DNA from 2 places in the Moraxella sp. HMSC061H09 genome. Region 1 is predicted to be linked to the other one. Evidence: predicted binding sites of a transcription regulator. Region 1 holds the regulator's gene; the other holds the start of a gene.
The links. Region 1 encodes PhoB, which activates phosphate uptake and scavenging genes when phosphate is short. Its sites were predicted from a motif close to TGTCATNAANCTGTCATAA; they were not measured.
Positions count from the first base shown of each region.

Region 2: a site for PhoB is predicted at 3,417-3,435, ahead of HMPREF2573_RS02590 (inorganic phosphate transporter). Genes of this name have one in related genera too.

Region 1 covers NZ_KV796860.1:17,687-23,020, forward strand. The annotation lists gene HMPREF2573_RS08375 (Ppx/GppA phosphatase family protein) at 1-815, opposite strand, end outside; gene phoR (phosphate regulon sensor histidine kinase PhoR) at 828-1,877, opposite strand; gene phoB (phosphate regulon transcriptional regulator PhoB) at 1,874-2,566, opposite strand; gene pstB (phosphate ABC transporter ATP-binding protein PstB) at 2,797-3,603, opposite strand; gene pstA (phosphate ABC transporter permease PstA) at 3,705-4,577, opposite strand; gene pstC (phosphate ABC transporter permease subunit PstC) at 4,588-5,334, opposite strand, start outside.
Region 2 covers NZ_KV796838.1:101,999-107,332, forward strand. The annotation lists gene tsaB (tRNA (adenosine(37)-N6)-threonylcarbamoyltransferase complex dimerization subunit type 1 TsaB) at 1-263, shown strand, start outside; gene HMPREF2573_RS02570 (undecaprenyl-diphosphate phosphatase) at 403-1,245, shown strand; gene HMPREF2573_RS02575 (class I SAM-dependent methyltransferase) at 1,288-2,103, shown strand; gene HMPREF2573_RS02580 (hypothetical protein) at 2,159-2,422, shown strand; gene ubiA (4-hydroxybenzoate octaprenyltransferase) at 2,419-3,333, shown strand; gene HMPREF2573_RS02590 (inorganic phosphate transporter) at 3,501-5,129, shown strand.

The DNA.
Region 1 (5,334 bases):
ATCGCCACACCCGCAGGAAAGATGCCTTTGCGGTGCGACTTAACACCTGCCATATCGATGGCATCAATATGACCACAAGCAATCAAAGACGATTTTAATTGCTCTACGCCTGCCAAAGTAATCTCATCACCCAACCCAAACCCTGCGATTGCTTGTTGGATGGTCTTAATCGTACCCGATGATCCTACAGCTTCCTCAAAACCAGTTTTTTTATAGTGGCTGCCATACTTAATGATTTCTTTTTGGGCGACATAAATCGCCTTTTCAAAAGACAGTGCGTTGATGTTGCCATCTCCAAAAAACTGCTGAGTAAAACCTGCAACGCCCATTTGCGTGCTTTCGGTGAGTATGGGATTTAGATTTTTGCCGATAATCAGCTCTGTTGAGCCGCCACCAATATCAACCACAAACCTTTGCTGATGACTTGGGCAAGTGTGCGATACACCCAAATAAATCAGCCGTGCCTCTTCTCGTCCTGAGATAATCTCAATATGCACAGGTAAAATATCATTAGCACGCACGATAAATTCTTGGCTATTGACAGCACGCCTTAGTGTATTGGTCGCCACGACACGCAACCGAGAATTATTCACATCACCCAAACGCCCTGCAAATCGTGTCAAGCATTCAATACCACGATCAATGACAGCCGATGATAAGTGATTGCATTCATCAAGTCCCATCGCCAATTGTACTTTTTCGCTCATCGAAGCGATGCGTCTGAGCTGATCGCCATGGCGTTCAGCGATGGCCAAGTGAATACTATTTGAGCCGATATCGATAGCGGCTAATTTTTCGGTATCTGATAGGGGCATCTATTATATCACTTATGTTGACAAGGTCTGTGTAGAGATGGTTTGAATTTTAGGGAAGATGATACGAAACATAGAACCGACGCCTTCTTCTGAGCTGATTTCTAGGCGGGCGTTATGCTTATTTAGCACATGCTTAACAATGGCAAGTCCAAGCCCCGTCCCACCTGTCGCACGGCTACGCCCACTGTCTACCCGATAAAATCGCTCAGTCAGCCGCCCAAGATGCTCGCCACCAATCCCAATACCATTATCCGTCACCGACAGATGTACATCGCCATCATCTTCTTCATAGATGATATCAATCATGCCGCCTGACGGTGTATATTTGATGGCATTTAAAACCAAATTAATAATTGCACTGTACAAATAAGCCTCAATGCCCAAAATATTTTTATCAGTGTCCAGATGAATATCAATCAGATGCCCAGCTTGATTGCTGGCAGACGCTTGATCAAACACCTGCATCAACAGGCGTGGCATGTTGACCTCAGCCATTGGCTTGGTTTCGTCACTTTCAAGGCGTGACAGCATAAGTAAATCATTGATTAAGTCATTCATGCGAATGGCTTGCTCGTGCATGAGTTTTAGTCCACGCATCCATGCAGGTTTAATATCATCAGTTAGTGTAAAATTTTCAAGATAACCCAAAATCACCGTCAAAGGCGTGCGTAATTCATGCGATACATTACCCACAAAGTCTGTCCGCATCTGCTCAAGCTGCTGCATGTGTGTATAATCTTTGATGATGACAGCACAGCGATTATCAACCAGTCGCATCAAGCTTAGATTTAGGACATTACCTATAATTGTAGGGTGATTTTGGTAAAACGAACTGGGCAAGCTTTGGTCTTGATAAATATCATAAAGCTTTTTAAATACGCTATTTTTAAATATCATACTTGGCAAGATAGGAGCATGCGTATCATTAGAGGTGATGGCAAGTAAGCTTTTGGCGGCAGGATTGATGTACTCAATTATCAAGCGACTCATATCCATGACCACAATACCATCGGTCAAATTCTCTACCAATAAACCAAAATCGACCGCAGAGTATTTCATCATGATTTATCCGAAAACCGATAACCTGTACCACGTACTGTTTGAATCAGTGTATCTGCCCCATAAGGTGCCAGCAGCTTACGCAGACGGCGAATATGTACATCTATCGTACGCTCATCAATATAAACATTACCACCCCACACTGCATCTAGGATCTGAGCACGTGTATAGGCTCGCTCTGAGTGCGTCACAAAAAAGCAAAGCAGACGGTATTCGGTAATACTCATAGTAATCTCAGTACCACCTGCCATAACTCTTTGACTGGCTGTGTTGATGGATAAATTGCCCACCTGCATCAGCTCTTTGCCCATGTCGATGCCTGTGCGACGAAGCACTGCCTTGACTCGGCTGATCAATTCTCGAGTACTAAAAGGCTTGGTAATATAATCATCAACACCAGCATCCAATCCATAAACTTTATTATCTTCTTCACCTTTGGCGGTGAGCATAATGATAGGAATGTCAGCGGTTGCTGGGTTTTTCTTGAGTCTGCGCGCAAAATCAATCCCAGACTCTCCATGTGGCATCATCCAATCCAATAAAATCAAATCAGGTTTTTCGTCGACCACAGCCACATAAGCACCTTGGGTGTCATAGGCTTGAACCACATCAAAATCTGATAAATCTAAAGTCCCTGCAATCAGCTCATTGATGGCAGGCTCATCTTCAACAACCAAGATTTTTGCATTCATAGATGACGAACTCCCTAAAACGGCTTTTGGGTAGATTGAATAAGGCTTTTGGGTAAGGGCTGAGTTAAATTGTAACATAAATATTGTCCGATAACAGCCACAAATCATGGCTTAATTCGTTTAACAAACTTTAATTAATTCATAAAAGTAAGAAGACATCGATCAAAATACGACACCTTTGATCGCCCCACCAAAGCTTGGGCCCAAGACAGAGAATCTTGCTTGATCAATCAGCCGTGACGACCAGCGATATAATCTGCCGTTGCTTGATTTTGCGGATTGTTGAAGATTTGGCTAGTTTCGCCCATCTCAATCATATCGCCCAAATACATATAAGCGGTGAAGTCAGAGCAGCGAACCGCTTGCTGCATGTTATGCGTTACGATTGCGATGGTATAGTCTTGTTTTAGATCATGGATCAGCTCTTCGATCGCACCTGTTGATATGGGGTCTAGTGCTGATGTCGGCTCATCAAGTAGCAACACTTCAGGGCGCGTCGCCACACTGCGAGCGATACATAGACGCTGCTGCTGACCGCCTGATAAAGATAGACCTGATTTTTTCAACTTGTCTTTTACTTCATTCCATAGGGCAGATTTTTGAAGTGCCCATTCAACGCGATCGTCAAGCTCAGATTTAGATAAATTTTCATATAACTTCACACCAAACGCCACATTATCATAAATTGACATAGCAAATGGGGTTGGCTTTTGAAACACCATGCCAACGCGCGCGCGTAGCAAGTTAACATCGACGCGGCTGTCTAAGATATTTTGGTTATCCAAGATAATCTCACCTGTTGCACGCATACCTGAGTACAGGTCATACATACGGTTTAGCGTGCGCAAAAGCGTTGATTTACCACAGCCTGATGGACCGATGAAGGCCGTAACTTTTTTATCCAAAATATCTAAATTGATATTTTTGAGCGCCTTATAATCACCATAATAAAAGTCAAGATTACGCACTTGTACTTTGGCGGCAGTTTGGCTTAGAGTTTTGTCATCAGTATTGCTATTAGTAAACGCTGTGTTCATGGTTGGATTTAGACTTTGGTTAAGTGTATTCATGTTGAGTTTTCCTTATATTTGGCAATTGTTCAAACACTTTGGCTATGTTGGCTAAGATCAATTGACTCTTAATGCGCTTTGGACGATAAAGCACGAGCGATGATGTTTAACAGTAATACCGCAAAAGTGATCAGTAGCGCCGCTGCCCATGCCAAAGCATGCCAGTTGTCATACGGACTCATCGCAAACTGATAGATGGTATTTGGTAAGTTTGCCATCGCTTGAGACATATCCGTGCTAAAGTATTGGTTATTTAGCGCGGTAAATAGTAACGGCGCAGTTTCGCCAGCAATACGAGCAAAAGCAAGCAGCACGCCTGTAATCACACCTGCTTTGGCGGATTTTAGGGTAATGTGGCTGACCAATTTATATTTTGGTGTGCCTAGTGCATAGCCTGCTTCGCGCAGGTTATTGGGCACAAGTAGCAGCATGCTTTCTGTGGTACGCACCACCACAGGAATCACAATCACCGCCAAGGCAACAACGCCCGCCCAGCCTGAGAATCCGCGACCTTGAACCATCAAAGCAAATACGAATAAACCAATCACAATAGAAGGTGCTGACAGCAAAATGTCATTCATAAAGCGCGTGGCACGACCAAGCCAGCCACCTTGGTCAAATTCTGCTAAGTACACGCCCGTTAAAATCCCAATCGGTGTACCCACCGCAAGACCAGCAAAAGAAATCATGATTGAACCGACAATGGCGTTACGCAGACCACCTTCGACCATCGGCGGTGGTGTATCCATACCAAACACAGGCATAGACATCAAGCCTTGGATACCTTGGGCAAATAATGTCACCAAAATCCAAGCCAACCAAAACAGACCAAAAGTCATCGCAACAACGGTCAATCCCATCGCAAAGCGGCTCACCGCACGGCGGCGATGATACTTTGGTATATGGATGCGATTGGCAAAATTTGCTTTTTCATTAATCATGGTATTATCCTTATTTTTCAACTCGCTTGTCGATCTTCATCAGCATAAGCTTAGAGGCTGATAATACAATGAAACTAATCACAAACAGAATCAAACCTAAGTGTAGCAGCGACGATAAGTGCATCTCGCTTGAGGCTTCAGCAAATTCGTTAGCCAAGGCTGAGGTGATCGATACCCCAGAAGTAAATAGGCTTGTATTGATATTAAAGGTGTTACCAATCAAAAAAGTCACCGCCATGGTCTCACCAAGCGCACGACCCAAGCCCAAAATCAGACCACCGACCACACCCGCTTTGGTATAAGGCAGCACAACTTTGGTAACAACTTCCCAAGTAGTCGCACCCATGCCATACGCTGACTCTTTTAGCAAATCAGGCACCACCAAAAACACATCGCGCATGGTCGCAGCGATGAATGGAATGATCATAATGGCAAGTACCAAACCTGCTGTGAAAAGACCGATACCAATAGGCGCACCAACAAACATCTGACCGATGATCGGCAGTCCTGCCAAATGATTGATTAGCCATGGCTGCACGGTATCACCGAACCAAGGGGCAAAGACAAACAAACCCCACATACCATAGATAATCGATGGAATACCAGCCAGCAGCTCAATGGCGATACCCAATGGCTTTTTTAGGAAGTTTGGGCAAAGTTCTGTCAAAAAGACAGCAATACCAAAACTGACTGGCACGGCAATCACGACCGCGATAATGGAGGTAACGATTGTGCCATAAATTGGTGCCAACGCACC
Region 2 (5,334 bases), on a different contig from region 1:
TCGTAGATATCAGCAATGTCTATGGCAACGAATTTTTGGTAGATTATGGCAGTACCATGCCTGCTGATATTATCGTTGGTGATGGCGTATCTTTAATTAACACAAATGCCAATATTAAACTAAAACTTCAACCAACAGCAAGCGATATCGCTCGATTGGCTTGGGGTGAATATCAACAAGGTCATGCAGTGCGTGCAGAACACGCTTTACCTGTTTATCTTAGAGATAATGCTTGGAAAACTTTGGCTGAGCAAGGCAAATAACGACGATTGACCACTTTATCGTGATGTATTTGGTCAATGGTAGTATTTAATTTAACAGCCAATCAAGCCTTATTGGGCTGATGGTGTTCAAGTTGGTTGAAGCGGTGGCGTGTCTATTTTTTTATTTTTGAGATGATTGATGGATATTTTGCTGATTATCAAAGCGATCATAATGGGCGTGGTGGAAGGCATTGCTGAATTTTTGCCCATTTCAAGCACAGGGTATCTGATTTTGTCTGCAGATATCATGAATTTTTTAAGTGGTGAATTTCGCAATTTATTCATTGTATTTATTCAATTGGGTGCAATCTTAGCGGTCATTTATGATTATTGGGGCAGGCTTTGGGGTGCGTTCATAGGATTGGTGACAGGGCATTCACCAGATCTTACCAAGCCAAGACAGCTTGGCTTTTCTTTGATGATTGCAAGTTTGCCTGTGGTTGTGGTTGGTTTTACGATGGCGGATTTTATCACCAATGCACTGTTTCATCCTTTGGTGGTGGCAACCATGCTCATTTTAGGTGCATTGATTATCATTTATGCTGAAAAAAACCCTCGTCCAATCCACGCACCAGAAGCTGAAAATATCAGCTTTAAAACAGCACTTGGTATTGGTCTGTGTCAGTGCTTGGCATTGATTCCAGGGACGAGTCGTTCAGGTTCGACGATTATTGGAGCGCTGCTTTTGGGGACATCTCGCAAGGCGGCGACGGAGTTTTCTTTTTTCTTAGGCATTCCTGTAATTATTGGTGCTGCATTGCTTGATTTAATTAAGCATTTTGATGCAATACAGACCTTAACTGATTGGCTGATCTTGCTGATTGGGACGGGGGTGTCTTTTGTTATCGCACTTTTGTGCATTCGATTGATGGTGGCTTGGGTGAGCCAAAAAGACTTTATGATTTTTGCTTGGTTGCGAATTGCGACAGGTGTTTTGGTGTTGATTGCATTTTTTGGGTTTAATTATCAAATCCAAGCTTGAGTCATCCTTTTAAGTAATAAACTGACATTTTAGAGAGCGATTGTGCGATTATCATTGATTTATGACAAGCCAAATACCGTAGTAGATGAGCTTTTGTCTATCTGTCAGGCGTATGATTTGCCACTTGACTGGGTGGTACACCGGCACAATAAGCTCAATGATAAGCAAATTTTACAGTTGAAACAAACTGGCGATACACCCATCATCGCCATCTTAAAAAACACACCAACATTAATCAAAGTCGAAGACAAAACAATCATCAAATCTACACTAAATTGGTCAGCACTTCAGCATCGCATTGTGACAGCAGGGCGTAAATCAGAGCTAATTTTGCAGGCATGTAAACCTCAAGCAGGTATGACGGTACTAGATGGCACAGCAGGTTTTGGTCATGATGCCCTAATTTTGGCAAGTAGTGGCGCTCATGTGACTTTGTGCGAGAGCAATCCTGTGATGGCATTACTACTCTATTATGAATATCAGGCAATGGCTCAAGTGGCAAATTGGCAAGGACTTTTGGGTCGTATGGATATTATTTACAAAGATACCAGTGAGATGACAGGGGAATTTGACTGTGTGTATTTAGATCCGATGTTTCCCAAAGATAGCTATAAAGCCAAGGTAAATAAGCAGATGCAAGCGTTGCATGAATTGGCAGCACCACCAACACAATCAGAAGCACACCAGATTTTTTGTCGGTCGATGAACATGATTAAACCAAATGGCAGACTGATTATCAAAAGACCAATCGGCGCACCATATTTTGTTCAACAACCACCAAATCACAGCATTCAAAACGACGCATTAAGATTTGATCGCTATGATAAAAACGGATACTCAGCCTTACATCTGGGGTAATGATCATTTATCAATAGGCTGGTTATGAAAACCTATTTATTTGGGAGAATTTAAAATGGATGGCTGGATCATATGGGCATACCTTGCCTTAAATGTTTTGATATTAATACAAAATTTCACACAAAAAACTCGCATCAGAAAACTTGAAGATGCGTTGTTTGTCTATAAAAAACAAGAATGGCTTGAGTACGCACAATCGCAAGCAAATTTACCACAAGTCAAAGCCATCAAAGCCATTCGTGCCAAATTTCCAGAAATTAGCTTAAGGCAAGCCGTGCAGTTGTACGTCATGGTAAGCCCACCAAAGAATCACTCATGAAAAATCTTAAGACCCACGCACCCATGACGGTTAACGAAAAGTTCATTGCATGGTTGCAACTGACACGCTTTGATAAACCTGTTGGCACTGAGCTGTTATTACATCCCACGCTTTGGGCATTATTTTTGGTCTATGCAAGTAAAAATGCATTACCAAATTTTTGGCATATTGTGATTTTTGCCTTGGGAGCGATTTTGATGCGTGCTGCTGGCTGTGCCATCAATGATTTTGCTGACCGAAAGGTGGATGGACAAGTCAAACGCACCCATGCAAGACCTTTGGCAGACGGCAGGCTGTCACCAAAAACGGCAGTACTCACTTTTATTGGCTTATCATTATTGGCGGCGTGCTTGCTGTTTTTTTTACCCAAATCAGTTTTTTATTGGTCTTTGGGTGCGGTATTATTGGCATTTATTTATCCGTTTATGAAGCGATTTACCAATATACCGCAATTGGTATTGGCAGCAGCATTTGGCTGGGCAATTCCGATGGCATTTGTCGCTGTACAAGGTGCGCCTGATTTATGGACTTGGGTGCTATTTATTGCCTATATGTGCTGGACGGTTGCTTATGATACTGAGTACGCCATGTGTGACCGAGATGACGATCTTAAAATTGGTGTAAAATCAACCGCCATACTCTTTGGTAGATATGATGTCACAATTATCATAGGTTTGAACCTTATCTTTACGGTGCTGATGAGTGTTTCATTTTGGCATTATTTTGATGATTTGCCCAAATGGCTGTGCATTATGACATTTATGCCTGTGCTTGCGATGTTTTTTCGGCAATATCAGCTTATCGCCAATCGTGAACGCTTAGCGTGCTTTATCGCCTTTAAAGAAAATGTTTGGGTGGGGCGGTATATTTTGACCATGACGGTGATTTTTTGTTTGATTTATTTTAGATAATCTTATCATGTTATAAATTTATAAAAATTGACTGCCTATTATTTTCTGTTATTTTAAAGAAACTTTTTGGCATTTTGCTAAATTGTCATCAAATTGTCATAAACCAAATTTATAATTTGTACAGCTTAAGTAACTAAGCCACTGCATAAAAACCTTGGAAACTTAGGTTGTTTGAAGTGGTTTTTTCGTTTATCTTTGGTGAATTTATGGTAAATTCTACAAAACAAGCCACGCCGATAGCAGTCAATCTATTTTTTGGTTTGCTATTGGCTGGAATGAGTATCTATTTTATCCAATGGGGCTTGGTCTACACAATGCATCAGCAGGTGCTATTGTTTATGATTGCAAGTTTCTTTGGTATTTTTATGGCATTCAACATTGGCGGTAACGATGTTGCCAACTCATTTGGCACATCCGTGGGTGCAGGTACGCTATCAGTCACTCAGGCGTTGGCAGTTGCGGCAATTTTTGAGGTATCAGGTGCCGTTTTGGCGGGGGCAGCGGTCACAGATACGATTCGTAGCGGCATTGTTGATATCGGTCAATTGGGCGTTTCCCCAAATCAGTTTATTTACTTGATGCTTTCAGCACTCGTTGCAGCGGCATTTTGGCTATTATTTGCAACGAAGCGTGGTCTACCAGTATCAACCACACATGCCATTATTGGTGGTATTGTGGGCAGTTCAATCGTGCTTGGCATTAGTATCGGTGGGGTTGATTTTGCATTTTCAACGGTCAAATGGTCAAAGATTCGTGATATTGCACTTTCTTGGGTGATATCGCCTGTATTAGGCGGGGCATTATCATATTTATTATACAGTATTATTAAAAAAAATATATTGGCATATAATGATAAAGCGGAATTGGTCGTTAAGACCATTAAAGCCAAAAAAAAGGCACTTAAGCGTGAACAAAAAGAGTATTTTGAGACACTTGATGATAAAGAAAAGTTGCCATATACCAATGCACTGCTGCGTGACCAAGAGGCTTTTAAAGACGGTGATTGTCAGCGTGATGATTTAGAAACCCAATATTACCGTGCCATTTTTGACCTTGAACGCCGCCGTGACAATCTTGATACACTAAAGGCTTTAAAGACATGGGTGCCACTCATTGCCGCTTTGGGTGCGGTGATTATGACAGCGATGGTTGTATTTAAGGGTTTGGCAAATACAGGTTTACAATTATCCATTCTCCAAGCTGGTTTGGTGATGGGTATGCTGGGTGCTTTGGTATGGTTGACCGCTTTTATTTATACCAAAACCATTCGTGGTAAACATAAAGAAGCCTTAGGTAAAGCGACTTTTGTTATGTTCAGCTGGATGCAGGTATTTACAGCATGTGCCTTTGCTTTTAGCCATGGTTCCAACGATATTGCCAATGCAGTCGGTCCTTTTGTTGCCATTATGGATGTGATTAAAAATAACGCAGTTGAGGCTCAGGCAACGGTGCCAGCACCTGTCATGCTAACCTTTGGCGTTTCACTGATTGTAGGTTTATGGTTTATTGGTAAAGAGGTTATTCAAACAGTTGGTACCAACCTTACCGAAATGCATCCAGCTTCAGGTTTTTCAGCAGAGCTTGCAGCAGCTGCAGTTGTCATGGGTGCTTCTAGCTTGGGCATTCCTGTTTCAAGTACGCACATTTTGGTGGGCGCTGTGCTTGGTATTGGTTTGGTGAATAAAAATACCAATTGGCGTTTGATGAAACCTATTGGTTTGGCTTGGGTTATTACCTTACCAGCAGCAGCAACTATCAGCGCTATTTCATTCCTATTGCTTACATATTTTCTTTGATTGACAGCACAAAACGGTTATTTTATAGGCTTGTGTTAATCTTAAGCCGCTAAATCCCTTTAGATCTGATATTTAAAGGGATAATGTTTTTCATTTTTATGATTTAATTTTTATGATAAAATCAAATGCAAATATATAAAATAATAATAAATTTTAATAAAATTAAATAAATTAAATCTAAAAATAGATAAATACAATCGCTAAA